Regions from separate parts of the Methylobacterium sp. E-046 genome, predicted to be linked through region 4. Evidence: predicted binding sites of a transcription regulator. Region 4 holds the regulator's gene; each other region holds the start of a gene.
What was found. Region 4 encodes PhoB, which activates phosphate uptake and scavenging genes when phosphate is short. Its sites were predicted from a motif close to TGTCATNNANCTGTCAT; they were not measured.
Positions count from the first base shown of each region.

Region 1 (3,988 bases), on a different contig from region 4:
TCCGGCGGGTCTGCGTGACCTCGCCGCCGTCACCGCGGGGGCGCGGGTCTACGGCTTCCACGCGACCCTGAAGGCGCCGCTCCGCCTCGCCGCCGGCACCACGGAGGCCGACCTCGTCGCCGCCGCCCGGGACCTCGCGACCGCGCACCCGCCGGTGGCGGTGGGACCTCTGGCGGTGGCAGCACTCGGGCCGTTCCTCGCCCTGGTACCCGAGTCTCCGCCGCCGGGTCTCGCGTTGCTCGCGGCCGAGTGCGTCGCCGCCCTCGACCGGTTCCGCGCGCCGTTAACCGAGGCCGAGCGCGCGAAACGCCGCCTGGACCGCCTCGGCCCGCGCGGACGGGCGCTCCTGGACCGCTGGGGCTATCCCTACGTCTTCGAGGCCTTTCGCTTCCACATGACTTTGACCGACGCCCTGCCGGAGGCCGAGCGCGGCGACTGGCGGGCGCGCCTCACCGAGGCCTACGCCGCCGCGGGTCCCGGGCCCCTGGTGATCGACGCCGTATGCCTCCTGAGGCAAGACGGATCCGAGCCGTTCCGGCTGCTGACGCGCCTGCCCTTCGAAAACACGAGGGACGACGCTCAGGAAGGCACCCAGGAAGGCACCCAGGAAGGCACCCTTGGCTGACCGCGCCCCCGGCCTCGAACCGGCCCTGGATCCCAGAACCCGGATCGAGGCATGCCGGCTCGGCCGCTCCCGAGGATGTCGCCGCGCGCGTGAAACGCCTCGCCTGGTGGAACGCAAGAACACGCGCGCCTGCGCGGGGCGCTTCCGGACTTCCACGCGCTTCCGATCGCCGCATTCCTCGGCCGCTACGAAGCAAGACCCGACTTTTGAACGTATCAATTAAGCCGGCAAAATATCGTGTATTGTATGCGTCATCCAATCGTCGCGTAATGCGCGCTTAGCTGCGGCCCTTCCCCAGCGGATGGATGCATGCTGGTCATCGAGGATCTGACGCGCCAGTACGGCGCTCGCCGCGCACTCGACGGTGTCTCCCTGCGGATCACGCCCGGCAGCTTCGTCGGCGTGATCGGTCGGTCGGGCGCCGGCAAGTCGACACTGCTGCGGCTCGTGAACCGGCTGGCGGAGCCGAGTTCCGGACGCATCCTCCACGACGGACGCGACGTCACGCTTCTGCGGGGCCGCGCCCTGCGGGATTGGCGCACCCGCTGCGCGATGATCTTCCAGCAGTTCAACCTCGTCGGGCGGCTCGACGTGATGACCAACGTGCTGATGGGCCGGCTCAGCCACGTGCCGAGCCACCGGTCCCTGCTGCGCCTCTGGTCCGAGGAGGACCGGGCGATGGCCCTCGCCGCCCTGGAGAGCTTCGACATGGGGGAGTTCGCCGGCCAGCGGGCGGACGGCCTGTCGGGCGGCCAGCAGCAGCGCGTCGCCATCGCCCGCGCCCTGGTGCAGGAGCCCGAGATCCTGCTCGCCGACGAGCCGGTGGCGTCCCTCGATCCCCGCAACACGCGCCTCGTGATGGACGCCCTCGCGGACGTGAACCGGCGCTACGGCATCACGATCCTGTGCAACCTGCACTCTCTCGACCTCGCCCGCGCCTATTGCGACCGCCTCGTCGGCCTCAGCGCAGGCCGGGTGGTGTTCGAGGGCGGCCCGTTCGACCTGACCGAGGATGTCGCCCGCCGGCTCTACGGCCTGGAGGCCGGCGAGGTGCTCGACGACTCGGCCGCGCGCGAGGCCGAGCAGCGGGCGGCGATGCCGGGCCGGCTCGGCATCGTGCCGGCCCGGCCCGTTCGCGAGGCCGCCCTCGGCGCCTGAGCCAGGCCCTCCACGGCCCGATGACGACGGATCGGGAATCCTCTGGGCGGCCCCGGCCGGCCGAACCCGCGACCTACGCCGACACGAAGGACGACACGATGATCACCCGACGCATCCTCGCCGCCGCCGCGGCGCTCGCCCTCCTCAGCCTGCCGGCCGCCGCCCAGGACTGGAAGGCGCAGTATCCCGAGCTGACCCTGGCGGTGATCCCGATGGAGAACGCCAGCGGCACAGTCGACCGCTACGCGCCCCTGGCGACTTACCTGACCCAGGCGGTCGGCGTGCCGGTGAAGCTGCGGGTCGCTAGCGACTACGCCGCCGTGATCGAGGGCCAGCGGGCCGGCAACATCCAGCTCGCCTTTTACGGGCCGGCCTCTGTCGCCCGCGCCGCGATGACCGGCGTGAAGGTCGAGCCGATCGTCAGCCCGCAGCACGAGACCGGCGCCGCGGGCTACTACTCGGTGATCTACACGCTGGCCTCCGGCCCCTACCGGGCGATCGAGGATCTGAGGGGCAGGAACCTCGCCCTGGTCGATCCCAACTCAACCTCCGGCAACCAGGCGCCGCGCTTCTTCCTCAAGCGCGCCGGCTACGACGTGGACAGGTTCTTCGGCAAGGCCGTCTTCGCCGGCAGCCACGAGAACGCCGTCCTGGCATTGACTCAGGGCACGGTGGACGCCGCCGCCAACCTCTGGAATTCCGAGACCGACTCGATCATCACCCGCATGATCACGAAGGGCATGCTGAAGCGGCCCGACGGCACGCCGATGCAGAATTCCGACTTCCGGGTGGTGTTCAAGTCCGACTTCCTGCCGGAAGGACCCTACACCATGCTGGCGACCCTGCCGGAGGACCTGAAGGCGAAGATCCGGGAGGCCTTCGTCGCCCTGCCGAAGGCCGACAAGGCCGCCTTCGACCGCCTGTCGGACGGCAAGGACCAGGGCCTGAAGCCGGTGACGCTCAAGGATTACCAGCCGATCATCGACATGCTGCGGTTCAACGACGAGCAGCGCAAGAAGTCCTGACCGGGACACGGCCATGCGCGGCCTGACGAAGCTGGCGCCGGAGCGGGAGGCCGCCCTCTCCGGCCACTACGCGGCGGCGACCGGTGCGGCGCGCTGCCGGACGCTCCTGGGCTTCGCGGTGGTGGCGACGCTGGCGATCCTCGCCGGCTACGCCGCCGAGGTGCGGCCGCTGGTCCTCGCTGAGAATATCGGCCAGTTCACCGCCTACATCCGGCAGATCCTGCCGCCGGTCGGTCTCGACCATCCGGTCGCGGATCTGCGCGCCTGGTACTGGGGCCTGCCCAGCTGGCTCGCGCTCCTGGGCGAGACCCTGCTGATGGCCTATCTCGGCACGCTGCTGGGGGCGCTCGCGGGCTTCGCACTGAGCTTCGTCGCCGCCGCCAACCTCGTGCGGTCGCGCCTGCTGCGGATCCTGGCCAAGCGCTTCCTGGAGATCTGCCGCACCGTCCCGGAGGTGGTGTTCGCGCTGCTCTTCGTGATCGCCTTCGGCCTCGGGCCGATGGTCGGCGTGCTGGCCGTCGCGATCCACACCACCGGGGCGCTGGGCAAGCTGTTCTCCGAGGTGGTCGAGAACATCGACATGCGCCCCGTCGAGGGTCTGTCCGCCTCGGGGGCCTCCTGGGTCGAGACCGTTCGTTTCGCGGTGCTGCCGCAGGTGCTGTCGAACTTCGCCTCCTACGGGCTGCTGCGCTTCGAGATCAACGTGCGCGGGGCGGCCGTCCTGGGTTTCGTGGGTGCGGGGGGCATCGGCCAGGAGTTCCTGGCCGCAATCCGCAACTTCTACTACGCGGACGTGGGCGCGATCCTCGGGCTGATCATCCTGACCGTGGTCTGCATCGACCTCGCCACCGAGCGGGTCCGCCACCGGCTGATCGGCCCGGAGCAGGCCCGATGAGCGGGGCCCGCTCCGGAGCCCTGCGGGCGACCGCCCGGGCCGACCTCGCGCGGCTGCGCGCCCGTTACCCGGAACAGTTCCGCGCGGACCGGGCCGCGCGGGCGCGCCTCATCGTCGGGCTCGGCGCCGTCGCGGGGCTCGCTGCCCTGGCGTGCTGGCGCCTCGACGTGTCGCTGCCGCGGATCCTCCACGGGATGGGGCGCCTCGGCACCTTCGCGATGCTGATGCTGCCGCCGTCACCGGAGGGGCATCTGCGGATCTTCCTGCACGCGCTGGGCGAGACGC
Region 1 covers NZ_JAKSYP010000258.1:9,346-13,333, reverse strand. The annotation lists gene MKK82_RS28580 (DUF1045 domain-containing protein) at 1-625, shown strand, start outside; gene phnC (phosphonate ABC transporter ATP-binding protein) at 935-1,783, shown strand; gene phnD (phosphonate ABC transporter substrate-binding protein) at 1,882-2,808, shown strand; gene phnE (phosphonate ABC transporter, permease protein PhnE) at 2,822-3,703, shown strand; gene phnE (phosphonate ABC transporter, permease protein PhnE) at 3,700-3,988, shown strand, end outside.
Region 1: phnC (phosphonate ABC transporter ATP-binding protein) is a predicted target of PhoB. The motif match lies at 875-891, and genes of this name have one in related genera.

Region 2 (3,988 bases), on a different contig from region 4:
TGATCCTGCGCCACGAGCCGAGCCCGCAACCCGTACCCGGCGAGATCGCCGGTCATCTCCATCCCTGCGGCAAGGTCGCGATGCGCGGCCGGGCGGTCCGCCGCCGCTGCTTCGTCACGGACGGCAGCCGCCTGGTGATGCCGGCCTTCGGCGCCTATGCGGGTGGGCTCAATGTTCGCGACAAGGCCATCGAGAGCCTGTTCCCGAACGGCTTCACCGCCCACCTCCTGGGCGACGGGCGGGTCTTCGCTATCGGGAAGGCGCAGCTCGCCCGGGACTGAGCGCCTCCGGCTTCACGCCTTCCCGCCGGCCCGCACCCCGTCGGGACGCGGCGCGTCCCGCTGCGGCGGCCGAAGCCGGATCAGGCCGTCTTCATGAACCGGGTCACGCTGTCCGACAGGCTCGCCGAATGGCCCGCGAGGCTCTCGGCGATGCCCTGGACCGACTGGGCGAGCTGACCCGTCGCGTTGGCGGCCTCGGACACGCCCCCGATGTTGCCCGCCATCTCGTGGGTCGAGACCGCCTGCTCCTCGACGGCGCTGGCCATGGCCAGGGTGAGCTTCGACAGCTCGCCCACCGCGGCCGTGATCATCTCGATGGCGCCGACGGCCTCGCCCGTGGCGTTCTGAATCGCCGAGACCTGCTGGGTGATCTCGCCCGTGGCCTTGGCGGTCTGCTCGGCCAGCGCCTTCACTTCGCTCGCCACCACCGCGAAGCCCCGCCCCGCCGTGCCGGCGCGCGCCGCCTCGATGGTCGCGTTGAGCGCCAGCAGGTTGGTCTGGTCGGCGATCGACTTGATCATGCCGACGACGGTGTCGACCTTGCGGGCGTTCTCGGCGAGCTGCCGCATCGTCGCGTCCGTCGTCTCGGCTTGGACGGCGATCTGTTGCGCCCGCTCCGAAACCCGGCCGACCTGGCCGGAAATCTCCTGGATCGCGCCGTTCATCTGCTCCGAGTTCGCCGCCACCGACGACGCCTTGCTGCGGGCGGACTCGGCCGACTGCATCAGCCCCTCGGCCGAGCTCTGCATCTCGTGGATCGCGGATCCGACCGCGTCCACGACGCGCTTCACGTCGATCTCCATGTTCACCTGCGCGGTGACCACTGCCCAGGTCAGCATCGGGCCCAGGTAGCGGCCCTGCTCGTCGTTCACCGCCGTGACCTGCAGGTTCAGCGTCTCCGGCCCGACCTTGATCTTGGTGGTGTGCGGTAGCCGGCTGGCATCCGCCAGCATGGTCCGCTGGTGATGCGGATTTTTATGGAAGACGTCGAACGAGCTGCCGAGCATGTCGTCGACCTTGATCGGCAGGTGCTGCTCGATCGTGGCCAGAGTCCTGCGCGACGTGGCGTTGAGGTAGTCGATCTTGAAATTGTCCGTCATGTCGGCCGTCATCACAGCCACCGGCACATTGTCGATCATCGTCAGGAGGCGGGTGATTTCCTTCTTCTTCGCCGAAATGTCGGTGGCGAACTTGACGACCTTCACCGGTCGGCCCTTCGCGTCAAGGATCGGGTTGTAGGTCGCCTCCAGCCAGACGCCTGCCCCCGCTTTGTCGAGGCGGAGGAACTCGCCCGTCACGTATTGACCGGCCTTCAGCTTGTCCCAAAAAGCCGTATATTCCACAGTCTTGGCATAGGCGCCCTCGACAAATATGCGGTGATGGTTCCCGGTCACCTCATCAAGTGTGTATTTCATCACCTTGAGAAAGTTTTGGTTCGCGTGCAGGACGCGGCCGTCGAGATCGAACTCGATGATCGCCAAGGATCGGTCGAGCGCCTCGATCTTGGCCTGCGCTTCACTGTACGTTGCCCGCTTGAACATGATCACGATCGCTCCTTCTCGATCTCCTATAGCTTCCGCGTCGTTAATGGCGTGCTAATCGGAATTCAAGGGAGACTAGAAATCGAACGAGTTCTTCCGAGCGGATCGATCGAAGGCGGTCGATGTCTCGGAATGCGATGTCGTGATGCTAAAATCAGAGATCAGATATTTGTAATTGCCAAATGAATATCAGAACCAGCCACGAATACGGAAGTAGATCACCGGAGCGATGGCGCTGATGAGGATCAGGCCGAGCGCGTAGGGGTAGCCGTAGGTCCACTCCAGTTCCGGCATGTGCTTGAAGTTCATGCCGTACATGGAAGCGATCAGCGTGGGCGGGACGCCCACCACCGAGACCACCGTCAGCACCCGGAAGACGTTGTTCTGCTCGATGTTGATCAGGCCCAGCGCCGCGTCGAGGAGGAACTGCACGTTCTCGGCGAGCCGCGTTTCGAACTCGTCGAGGGACTCGATGTCCCTGCGGATCGTGTCGAACCGCCCGTCCTCCGGCAGGCCGAGCCCTTCGCAGGCGGCCGACACGAACGGTACGATCCGCTCCAGCCCCAGCAGGCTCGCGCGGATCTTGCCCAGCCCCTTGCCGCGATTGCTGATGCCGCGCAGGATTCGCCGTAGGGCGAGGTCGCGGCGCCGCGGCGGCGGACTCTCCAGCCTGCGCCGGTCGGCGCCGCGCACGTCGAAGTCGAAGATCCGTGTCGAAAGCGAATCGAGGTCGGAGGCCATGTCCTCGAGGGCGTCCGCAAGACTGTCGACCAGCTCCTCCAAGACCACGAGGAAAATCTCGCTCGGGGTCGTGCTCCCGTCGCCGTCTGAGATCCGCTTCGTGGAGGAGTCGAAGGCCCGCAGATCGTGGAAACGGATCGTGACGAGATGGTCCTTGGTCAGCAGGAAACCCAATGGCTTCAACTGAGACGCGCTCTGCTCGAAGGTGATCATCGGCGTCGACAACGAGAGCCCGCCCTTCACCCGGCGGAGCCGGCTCGACGTCTCGACCTCCGACAGGGCCTCCCGCGACGGGACCCGCAGACCGGTCGCCTGCTCGACGATGGCCGCCTCCTCGGGCGTCGGGTCGTTCAGGTCCAACCACACCGCCTGGGGCGCGATCGGGCGGCCGGGTTCCAGCGCCACCGCGCCGTCGGGTCCGTGCAGGCTCAGCATGGGAGCACGATGTCCGTGAGGGAGAATTTTGGCCGCCGCCGCGTCATCGCGCCGTCGTGCGGGGGTGCGACAGCCTTGACTCGGAACCGCAGCGAGCCTATCTCGCCGCCGTCTTTGGCACTCGCCGAGACAGAGTGCTAACAGTCGAGTTCGCGAGCGGTCCCGCCGGCCGCATCAACGCCAACTCCAGACCTGAAGCAAGAGGGCTGCTCATGAAGTTCCGTCCGCTGCACGACCGCGTGGTCGTCCGTCGCATCGAGAGCGAGGAGAAGACCAAGGGCGGCATCATCATTCCGGATACCGCCAAGGAGAAGCCGCAAGAGGGCGAGATCGTCGCCGTCGGTCCCGGCGCCCGTGACGAGCAGGGTCGCGTCAACCCGCTCGACGTCAAGGCCGGCGACCGCGTCCTGTTCGGCAAGTGGTCCGGCACCGAGGTCAAGATCGACGGTCAGGACCTCCTGATCATGAAGGAATCCGACATCATGGGCGTCGTCGCCCTCTGATCGGAACGCTCGTCCTGCCCTTTGAGGCCGTCCCGGCCTTGGGGTTTCAACACTAGTTAAGAGGCACACAATGGCAGCGAAAGACGTTCGTTTCTCCGCCGACGCCCGCGATAAGATGCTGCGCGGCGTCGACATCCTCGCCGACGCGGTGAAGGTGACGCTCGGTCCGAAGGGCCGCAACGTCGTGATCGAGAAGAGCTTCGGCGCCCCGCGCATCACCAAGGACGGTGTGACGGTCGCCAAGGAGATCGAACTCGCCGACCGCTTCGAGAACATGGGCGCCCAGATGGTGCGCGAAGTGGCCTCGAAGACCAACGACATCGCGGGTGACGGCACCACCACCGCGACCGTGCTGGCGCAGGCCATCGTCCGTGAGGGCGCCAAGTACGTCGCCGCCGGCATCAACCCGATGGACCTGAAGCGCGGCATCGACCTCGCCACCCAGGCCGCCGTCAAGGACATCACCTCGCGCGCCAAGAAGGTCTCG
Region 2 covers NZ_JAKSYP010000073.1:142,671-146,658, forward strand. The annotation lists gene pdeM (ligase-associated DNA damage response endonuclease PdeM) at 1-281, shown strand, start outside; gene MKK82_RS05270 (methyl-accepting chemotaxis protein) at 362-1,822, opposite strand; gene MKK82_RS05275 (CorA family divalent cation transporter) at 2,012-2,998, opposite strand; gene groES (co-chaperone GroES) at 3,211-3,501, shown strand; partial or broken gene MKK82_RS05285 (TCP-1/cpn60 chaperonin family protein) at 3,572-3,988, shown strand, end outside.
Region 2: MKK82_RS05275 (CorA family divalent cation transporter) is a predicted target of PhoB. The motif match lies at 3,040-3,056, and genes of this name have one in related genera.

Region 3 (3,988 bases), on a different contig from region 4:
TGCAGCCGTGCAGGAGGGGCGCGTAGACGATGTAGGAATGGCCCACCACCCAGCCGATGTCGGAGGCGCAGAAGTAGGTCTCACCCGGCTGCACGCCGTAGAGGTTCGGCATCGACCACGCGAGGGCGACGAGGTAGCCGCCCGTGTCCCGGACCACGCCCTTCGGCTTGCCCGTCGTGCCCGAGGTGTACAGGACGTAGAGCGGGTCGGTGGCGGCGACCGGGACGCAGGCCGCGCGCCGGCCCGCCGACCGGGTCGCCGCCACGGTCTCGGCCCAGTCGCGATCCCGCTCCGGCGCGAGGGTCGCGGCGCCTTGCGGGCGCTGCAGGATCAGGCACGCATCGGGCTTGTGGCGCGAGGCGGCGATGGCCGCGTCGAGGAGCGGCTTGTAGGCGACCACGCGGTTCGGTTCGATGCCGCAGGAGGCGGCGAGCACCACCTTCGGGGCCGCATCCTCGATCCGCACGGCGAGTTCGTTGGCCGCGAAGCCCCCGAACACCACGGAATGGACCGCGCCGAGCCGGGCGCAGGCCAGCATGCCGAACAGGGCCTCGGGCACCATGGGCATGTAGAGGATCACGCGGTCGCCCTGGCCGACACCGAGGTTGGCCAGCACGGCTGCCAGCACCGCCACCTCGTCGCGCAACTCCCGATAGGTGATCGCGCGCTTCGTGCCGGTGACGGGCGAATCGTAGCGGATCGCGACCTGCTCGGCCCGCGCCCCGTCGGCATGGCGGTCGACCGCGTTGTGGCAGGCGTTCAGCGTGCCGTCCGGGAACCAGCGGCCATAGGGACCGGCCTCCGGCGCGAAGGCGCGCCGCGGGGCCTGCGCCCAGTCGATCGCCCGGGCCGCGTCGAGCCAGAAGGTCTCCGGGTCGCGGCGGGCCGTCTCGTAGGTCTCGGGGTAGCGGCCCGGAAGGCTGACGGTCGTCATCGGCTCGGCGTTTCCTCGCGGACCGCTCTCCGGCGGCACCGCCAGATTACCGCATTCCTCCGCGCAGGCGAGACGGGTCTTGTGCCCGAGGGCGCTCAAACGCGTCCGCGTGGCGGCGGCGATCGCGTGGAGTGATCGCGTGGACTGAGGGTGCCGCGCTCGTTCCCCCGGCCGGGGTCCGGACGGTTCAGGGCGCGGCGCCACCGTCCCGCCGGGGGCAGGCCGTGGGGGAAGCGGATCCGGGACCCGGCACGTGGCGCGCCGCGAAGGCGGTTCCCGTCGACCCGGGGCGAACGCAAAACCGCCGCACCGGGGTCTCCGATGCGGCGGCGTGTTCATGACTATGTCAACCGTGCGGTCGTGCCAGGGCTCAGTGCAGCGTGTTGTTGCCGGCCTGCAGCCGCTTGATCTCGTCCTTGAGGAGCAGCTTCCGTCGCTTCAGTTCGGCGATGTGGAGGTCGTTCGCCGAAGGCCTGTGGATCGCGTCCTGAATCTCGCGCTCGAGGGCTTCATGCTTCCGGGCGAGTTGGCTCAGATGCGTCTGCAGCGACATGAGTCGTATCTCCTGTCATCGTTTCGACACGCTGAGACTGACACAGGATGCCACACCAGTTGAAGCCTTTTCTCCGGTCAAGCTTGGTGAATGCTTGTCGGGCCGGCTTGTCCCGCGGGAGGGCGTGACGCATGCTCTCCGGCGATGAGCGATCCTTGGTCCCGCGGGTGACGATGGCGGACGAGTCGGGCGAGAATGCGCAGGCGGACCTCCACGGTGAGCTTACCCGTCTGCGCGAGGAACATCGGGACCTCGACAGCGCCATCGAGGCGCTGGAGCACAGCGTCGCCGGCGACCAGCTGCAGATCCAGCGGCTGAAGAAGCGCAAGCTGACCCTGCGCGACCGAATCTTCCACATCGAGGACGCGCTCACCCCCGACATCATCGCCTGATGCCGGTGGACGCCGCCGGAACCCGCCTTGCCCCCGGCCCGCACCGCCTGTAAGCGCCCTCTTTTGCCGGGATCAACGATGGCGTCGCCTCCGGTCGCGATCATCATGGGCAGCCAGTCCGACTGGGCGACCATGCGGCACGCCGCCGAGACGCTGGACGCGCTCGGCGTGCCCTACGACGCGCGGATCGTGTCGGCCCACCGCACGCCCGACCGTCTGGTGGCCTTCGCCAAGGGCGCGGTCGCGGCCGGTCTCAAGGTCGTGATCGCGGGCGCGGGCGGCGCCGCGCACCTGCCCGGCATGGCGGCCGCGATGACCCGGCTGCCGGTCTTCGGGGTGCCGGTGGAGTCGAAGGCCCTGTCGGGCCAGGACAGCCTGCTCTCCATCGTCCAGATGCCGGCCGGCATTCCGGTGGGAACGCTGGCGATCGGCCGGGCCGGGGCGGTGAACGCGGCGCTGCTCGCCGCGTCGGTGCTGGCGCTCTCCGACCCGCACCTCGCCGCACGCCTCGATGCGTGGCGCGCGGCCCAGACCGCGTCGGTGGCCGAGCGGCCGGAGTCGGACGCATCATCGTGACGGACGAGTTTCTCGCGTGACGGACAGGATCCTCGGCCCCAGCTCCACCCTCGGCATCGTCGGCGGCGGGCAGCTCGGGCGCATGATCGCCCTGGCGGCGGCCAATTACGGGCTCAAGGTGCATGTCTACGCGCCCGATCGGGACAGCCCCGCCTTCGACGTCGCCGCCCGCACCACCTGCGCGGCCTACGACGATGCCGAGGCGCTCGCGGCCTTCGCCCGCAGCGTCGACGTCGTCACCTACGAGTTCGAGAACATCCCGCACGCCACCGCCGACATCCTGGCGCGCCACGCCCCCCTGCACCCGAACGCGCGGGCGCTCTCCACCACGCAGGACCGCCTGTCGGAGAAGGACTTCATCAACGGCCTCGGCATCCCCACGGCGCCGTTCCGGGCGGTGGACACGCCCGACGACCTCGACCGCGCGATCGAGGTGATCGGCCTGCCGGCGGTGCTCAAGACCCGCCGCTTCGGCTACGACGGCAAGGGCCAGCGCATCCTGCGCGCGCGGGAAGAGGGCGACCGCAACGCGCTGTTCGCCGAGTTCGGCGGCGCGCCGCTGATCCTGGAGGGCTTCGTGCCCTTCGAGCGCGAGGTCTCGGTGGTGGGCGCGCGCGCGCGCGACGGCAGCTTCGCGGCCTTCGACCTGTGCGAGAACGAACACCGCGACCACATCCTGGCGTTGACCCGGGTGCCGGCGCCGGGCCTGAGCCCGGAGACCGGCCGCGCCGCCCTCGATATCGCCAAGCGCATCGCCGACGCGCTGGACTATGTCGGCGTGCTCGCCGTCGAGATGTTCCTGGTGCGCACGGACGGGGCGGAGCACCTCGTGGTCAACGAGATCGCGCCCCGGGTCCACAATTCCGGCCACTGGACCATCGAGGGGGCGCTGACCTCGCAGTTCGCCCAGCACGTGCGCGCCGTCTGCGGCTGGCCACTGGGCGACCCGGCCCGGACCGGAGGCCTGCCGGTGGAGATGCGCAACCTAATCGGCGCTCAGGTGGAGGACTGGCCCGCGCTGCTGGCCGAGCCCGGCGCCCATCTGCACCTCTACGGCAAGGGCGAGGCCCGGCCCGGGCGCAAGATGGGGCACGTCACCCGGCTGGGGGTCTGACCGAGTCCCGTTTCTGCGGCTCGGAGAACACACCCGCGCTGCTGCGCGGGGGTCGGAGGCCTGAACCCGGCGCCGGGACGCGGGCGGGCCATACCTTCGCCACATCCCGCCGCTTCCACCGGACCCTGGTCGGTGCCGAATGCGTCCGGTCGATTCGCCCCGTCGCCGGCGTCCTGCCGGGACGAGGGACGGGCTGGCTCACGACGCGGCGCTTCTTAAGCCGGCCTTCACTGTGATGAGCGACGGTGCCCCGGATCGGGCGTGCCCGGCGCGCAGTGGGCGACTGGAATTCGGGGGCGGGGTGGGCGCGGGGCGCGCCGCGCCTCGGGGAGAGTGGGGCGATGATCGTACGCAAAGGGCTGGCACGGAAGTCTGCACTGATCGGCGCGGCGGCGCTCTCGGCCGCGGCCCTGGCCGGC
Region 3 covers NZ_JAKSYP010000252.1:105,368-109,355, forward strand. The annotation lists gene MKK82_RS27720 (propionyl-CoA synthetase) at 1-934, opposite strand, end outside; gene MKK82_RS27725 (YdcH family protein) at 1,305-1,487, opposite strand; gene MKK82_RS27730 (YdcH family protein) at 1,619-1,879, shown strand; gene purE (5-(carboxyamino)imidazole ribonucleotide mutase) at 1,958-2,455, shown strand; gene MKK82_RS27740 (5-(carboxyamino)imidazole ribonucleotide synthase) at 2,472-3,569, shown strand; gene MKK82_RS27745 (tetratricopeptide repeat protein) at 3,911-3,988, shown strand, end outside.
Region 3: MKK82_RS27725 (YdcH family protein) is a predicted target of PhoB. The motif match lies at 1,501-1,517, and genes of this name have one in related genera.

Region 4 (3,988 bases):
GCGTGCGCGGCTTCACGCCGGCGCTGTTCGCCAATCCGACCCCCGGCCCAGGCTCCGAGGGGGGCGGCATCGCCAACGCGATCCTGGGCAGCCTCGTGCTGACCGGCATCGGCATCGTGATCGCCACGCCGGTCGGCGTGATGGCGGGGACGTTCCTCGCGGAGTACGGCCGCGGCTCGAAGCTGGCGGCGCTCATCCGCTTCCTCAACGACATCCTGCTGTCGGCGCCCTCCATCCTGATCGGCCTGTTCGTCTACACCCTGATGGTGCGGCCGATGGGGACGTATTCGGGCTGGGCCGGCGGCGTGGCGCTGGCGATCATCGCCGTGCCGGTGATCGTGCGCACCACCGAGGACATGCTGCGCCTCGTGCCGGGGACCCTCCGGGAAGCCGGCGCGGCGCTGGGCGCCCCGCCCTCGAAGGTGATCATGAGCGTGACGTGGCGCGCCGCCTCGGCCGGCATCGTGACCGGAATCATCCTGGCGCTGGCGCGCATCGCGGGCGAGACGGCGCCGCTCCTGTTCACGGCGCTCAACAACAATTCCTGGTTCTCGCCCGACCTGATGGGCGGCGTCGCGAACCTGCCGGTGATGATCTACCAGTTCGCGCTGTCACCCTATCCGAACTGGCAAGGCCTGGCCTGGGCCGGGGCGCTGCTGATCACCGGCTCGATCCTGGCGCTGTCGATCGTCGCCCGCTTCGTGATCAAGCCGCAGACCGCGCGCTGAGCCCCCCCTTCGAGGATACGACGATGAACGCCGCCTCCGCGATCCCCACGGTCGAGCTGAACCGGAACCGCGCCGAAGAGAGCCGCCCGGTGCGGATCGCCGTGAAGGACCTGAACTTCTACTACGGCAGCTTCCACGGCCTGAAGGACGTCTCGATCAACTTCAACGACCGGCAGGTCACGGCGCTGATCGGCCCCTCCGGCTGCGGGAAATCCACGCTGCTGCGCTGCTTCAACCGGATCTACAGCCTCTATCCGGAACAGCGGGCCGAGGGCGAGATCCTGCTGGACGGCGAGAACATCCTGGCCTCGTCCGTCGACCTGAACGATCTGCGCTCGCGCATCGGCATGGTGTTCCAGAAGCCGACGCCGTTCCCGATGTCGATCTACGACAACGTCGCCTTCGGCCTGCGCCTCTACGAGAAGCTCCCGAAGGCCGAGCTCGACGTGCGGGTGGAGGAATCCCTGCGCAAGGCCGCCCTCTGGGACGAGGTGAAGGACAAGCTCCGGCAGGCGGGGACCGGCCTCTCGGGCGGCCAGCAGCAGCGCCTGTGCATCGCCCGCACGGTGGCGCAGCGGCCGGAGGTCATCCTGTTCGACGAGCCGACCTCGGCGCTCGACCCGATCTCCACGGGCCGCATCGAGGAGCTGATCGAGCAGCTGCGCGACGAGTTCACCATCGTGATCGTCACCCACAACATGCAGCAGGCGGCGCGGATCTCGCAGTTCACCGCGTTCATGTATCTCGGTCAGCTCGTGGAGTTCGGTCCGACCAACCGGATGTTCATGAATCCGGCGGAGCGGCGCACGCAGGACTACATCACCGGGCGGTTCGGCTGATACGAGCCGGACGCTCCGCCGAACCATACCGGCATTCGCCGCCGCGGCGGCGGGGCGGCGGATCCCCGCCAGACCCCGCGGATCGCGATCCGCGGGCCCTTATCGAAGGATCCACCATGCCCGGCCATATCGTCAGCTCCTACGACACCGACCTGGAGGACCTGCGTCGCTCGATCTCGGAGATGGGCGGCGTGGCCGAGAAGATGACCGCCGAGGCGACCGACGCCCTCGTGCGCCGCGACGACGCGCTCGCCCAGGCGGTGATCCTCGCCGACAAGCGCCTCGACGCGCTCCAGCGGGACATCGAGGAGCGCTCGGTGCTCCTCATCGCCCGGCGCCAGCCGCTGGCGATCGACCTGCGCGAGACCATCTCGGCGATCCGCGTCTCCGGCGACCTGGAGCGGATCGGCGACCTCGCCAAGAACGTCGCCAAGCGCGTCGTGGCGATCTCCGACCACGCGCCGGCGCAGAAGATCGTGCTGGGCGTCCGCCACATGAGCGACCTCGCCGAGGGGCAGCTCAAGGACGTGCTGGACGCCTATGCGAGCCGCGACATCCAGGCGGCCCACGATGTCTGGGAGCGCGACGGCGAGATCGACGCCCTGTACAATTCCCTGTTCCGCGAGCTCCTGACGTACATGATGGAGGATCCGCGCAACATCTCGTTCTGCACGCATCTCCTGTTCTGCGCCAAGAACGTGGAGCGGATCGGCGACCACACGACCAACATCGCCGAGACGATCCACTACCTCGCCACGGGCGAGACGCTGGCGGGCGACCGGCCGAAGAACGATGCATCGAACTACGCGACGGTGGACGGCGGCAAGGCTCCGTAGCCGAACCGCCTCGACACAGGCGCCGCGGCGCGCTCAGTCCTGTCGGGCGGCGCCAGAGAATCGGAGGCTGCGGGTTGAGGCTGAGCGGCGCCTCCCGCAGCCTCCGCCTGAGCGCCCGCTCCGGAGGGAGCCGGCGTCTCCGCAGGCCGAAGGGCGCCGCCTCGTGAACGGGTCATCGAACGTGAGCATGCAAGTCCTGATCGTCGAGGACGAGGAGGCGCTGACCACCCTGCTGCGCTACAACCTCGAGGCCGAGGGCTTCGTCGTGGACTCGGCCGCGCGGGGCGACGACGCGGAGCTGCTCCTGGCCGAGCGGATCCCCGACCTGGTCCTGCTCGACTGGATGCTGCCGGGTCTCTCGGGGATCGAGCTCTGCCGCCGCATCCGGGCGCGCCGCGAGACGGAGCGGCTGCCGGTGATCATGCTCACCGCCCGCGGCGAGGAGGGCGACCGGATCCGGGGGCTGGGGACGGGGGCGGACGACTACATCGTCAAGCCCTTCTCCGTGCCGGAGCTCCTCGCCCGGATCCGCGCGCTGCTGCGCCGGGCCAAGCCCGCCCATGTCTCGGACCGGCTGGCGGCCGGCGACCTCGAACTCGACCGCACCGGACACCGCGTTCGCCGCGGCGGCGAGGAGCTGCATCTCGGGCCCACCGAGTTCCGGCTGCTGGAGTTCCTGATGCTGGCGCCGGGCCGGGTCTTCTCCCGGGAGCAGCTCCTCGACGGCGTCTGGGGGCACGACGTCTACATCGACGAGCGCACCGTGGACGTGCATGTCGGACGCCTGCGCAAGGCGCTGAACGGCCCGCGCCAGCCCGACCCGATCCGCACGGTCCGCGGCTCCGGCTACGCGTTCGACGAGACCTTCTCGCTGGGGGCCTGAGGCGGCCCCGCTCAGCGGACGAGCGCGGCGCTCCGATCCGCGGCGGCCGGCACCGCTTGCAGGGCCGCCAGCACGACCCCCTCGGTGAGGATCTGTGGCAGCACCTGCGGCTCCCCGGTGCCGCTGTAGAGCAGGTAAAGCGGCACGCCGCTGCGCCCGTGCTTCTCCAGCAGGCGGGTAATCTCCGGGTTCTGATTGGTCCAGTCGCCCTTCAGGTAGGTCACGCCGCGCTCGGCCATCGCGGCTCGCACGGCCTTGGTGTTGAGCGAGGTCGCCTCGTTCACCGCGCAGGTGATGCACCACGCCGCGGTCATGTCGACGAAGGCCGGCCGGCGGCCGTTCACCAGGGCATCGAGGCGTGCCTGGGTGAAGGGCTCGATCCCGTCATGCGCGGCCTGCGCGGACGGCGTCGCGCGATCCTGCGGCACGGTCACGGCGAGGCCCGCGACGGCAACGAGGGCCAGCGCCGCGGCGCCCTGCGCGACGCGGCCGGTCCTGGGCGGGGCGGTGCGCCCCAGCTCCCAGGCCCAGGCGGCGAAGCCCACCAGCACGAGGCCGATCAGCGCCGCCAGGAGCCCGCGCGGATCGACCTGCTGCGCCAGCACCCAGACCAGCCACGCCACGGTGGCGTAGACCGGGAAGGCGAGGACCTGCTTCAGCGTCTCCATCCAGGCGCCGGGCCGCGGCAGCGCTCGGAGCGCG
Region 4 covers NZ_JAKSYP010000159.1:98,008-101,995, forward strand. The annotation lists gene pstA (phosphate ABC transporter permease PstA) at 1-728, shown strand, start outside; gene pstB (phosphate ABC transporter ATP-binding protein PstB) at 752-1,567, shown strand; gene phoU (phosphate signaling complex protein PhoU) at 1,684-2,403, shown strand; gene phoB (phosphate regulon transcriptional regulator PhoB) at 2,591-3,286, shown strand; gene MKK82_RS13810 (protein-disulfide reductase DsbD family protein) at 3,298-3,988, opposite strand, start outside.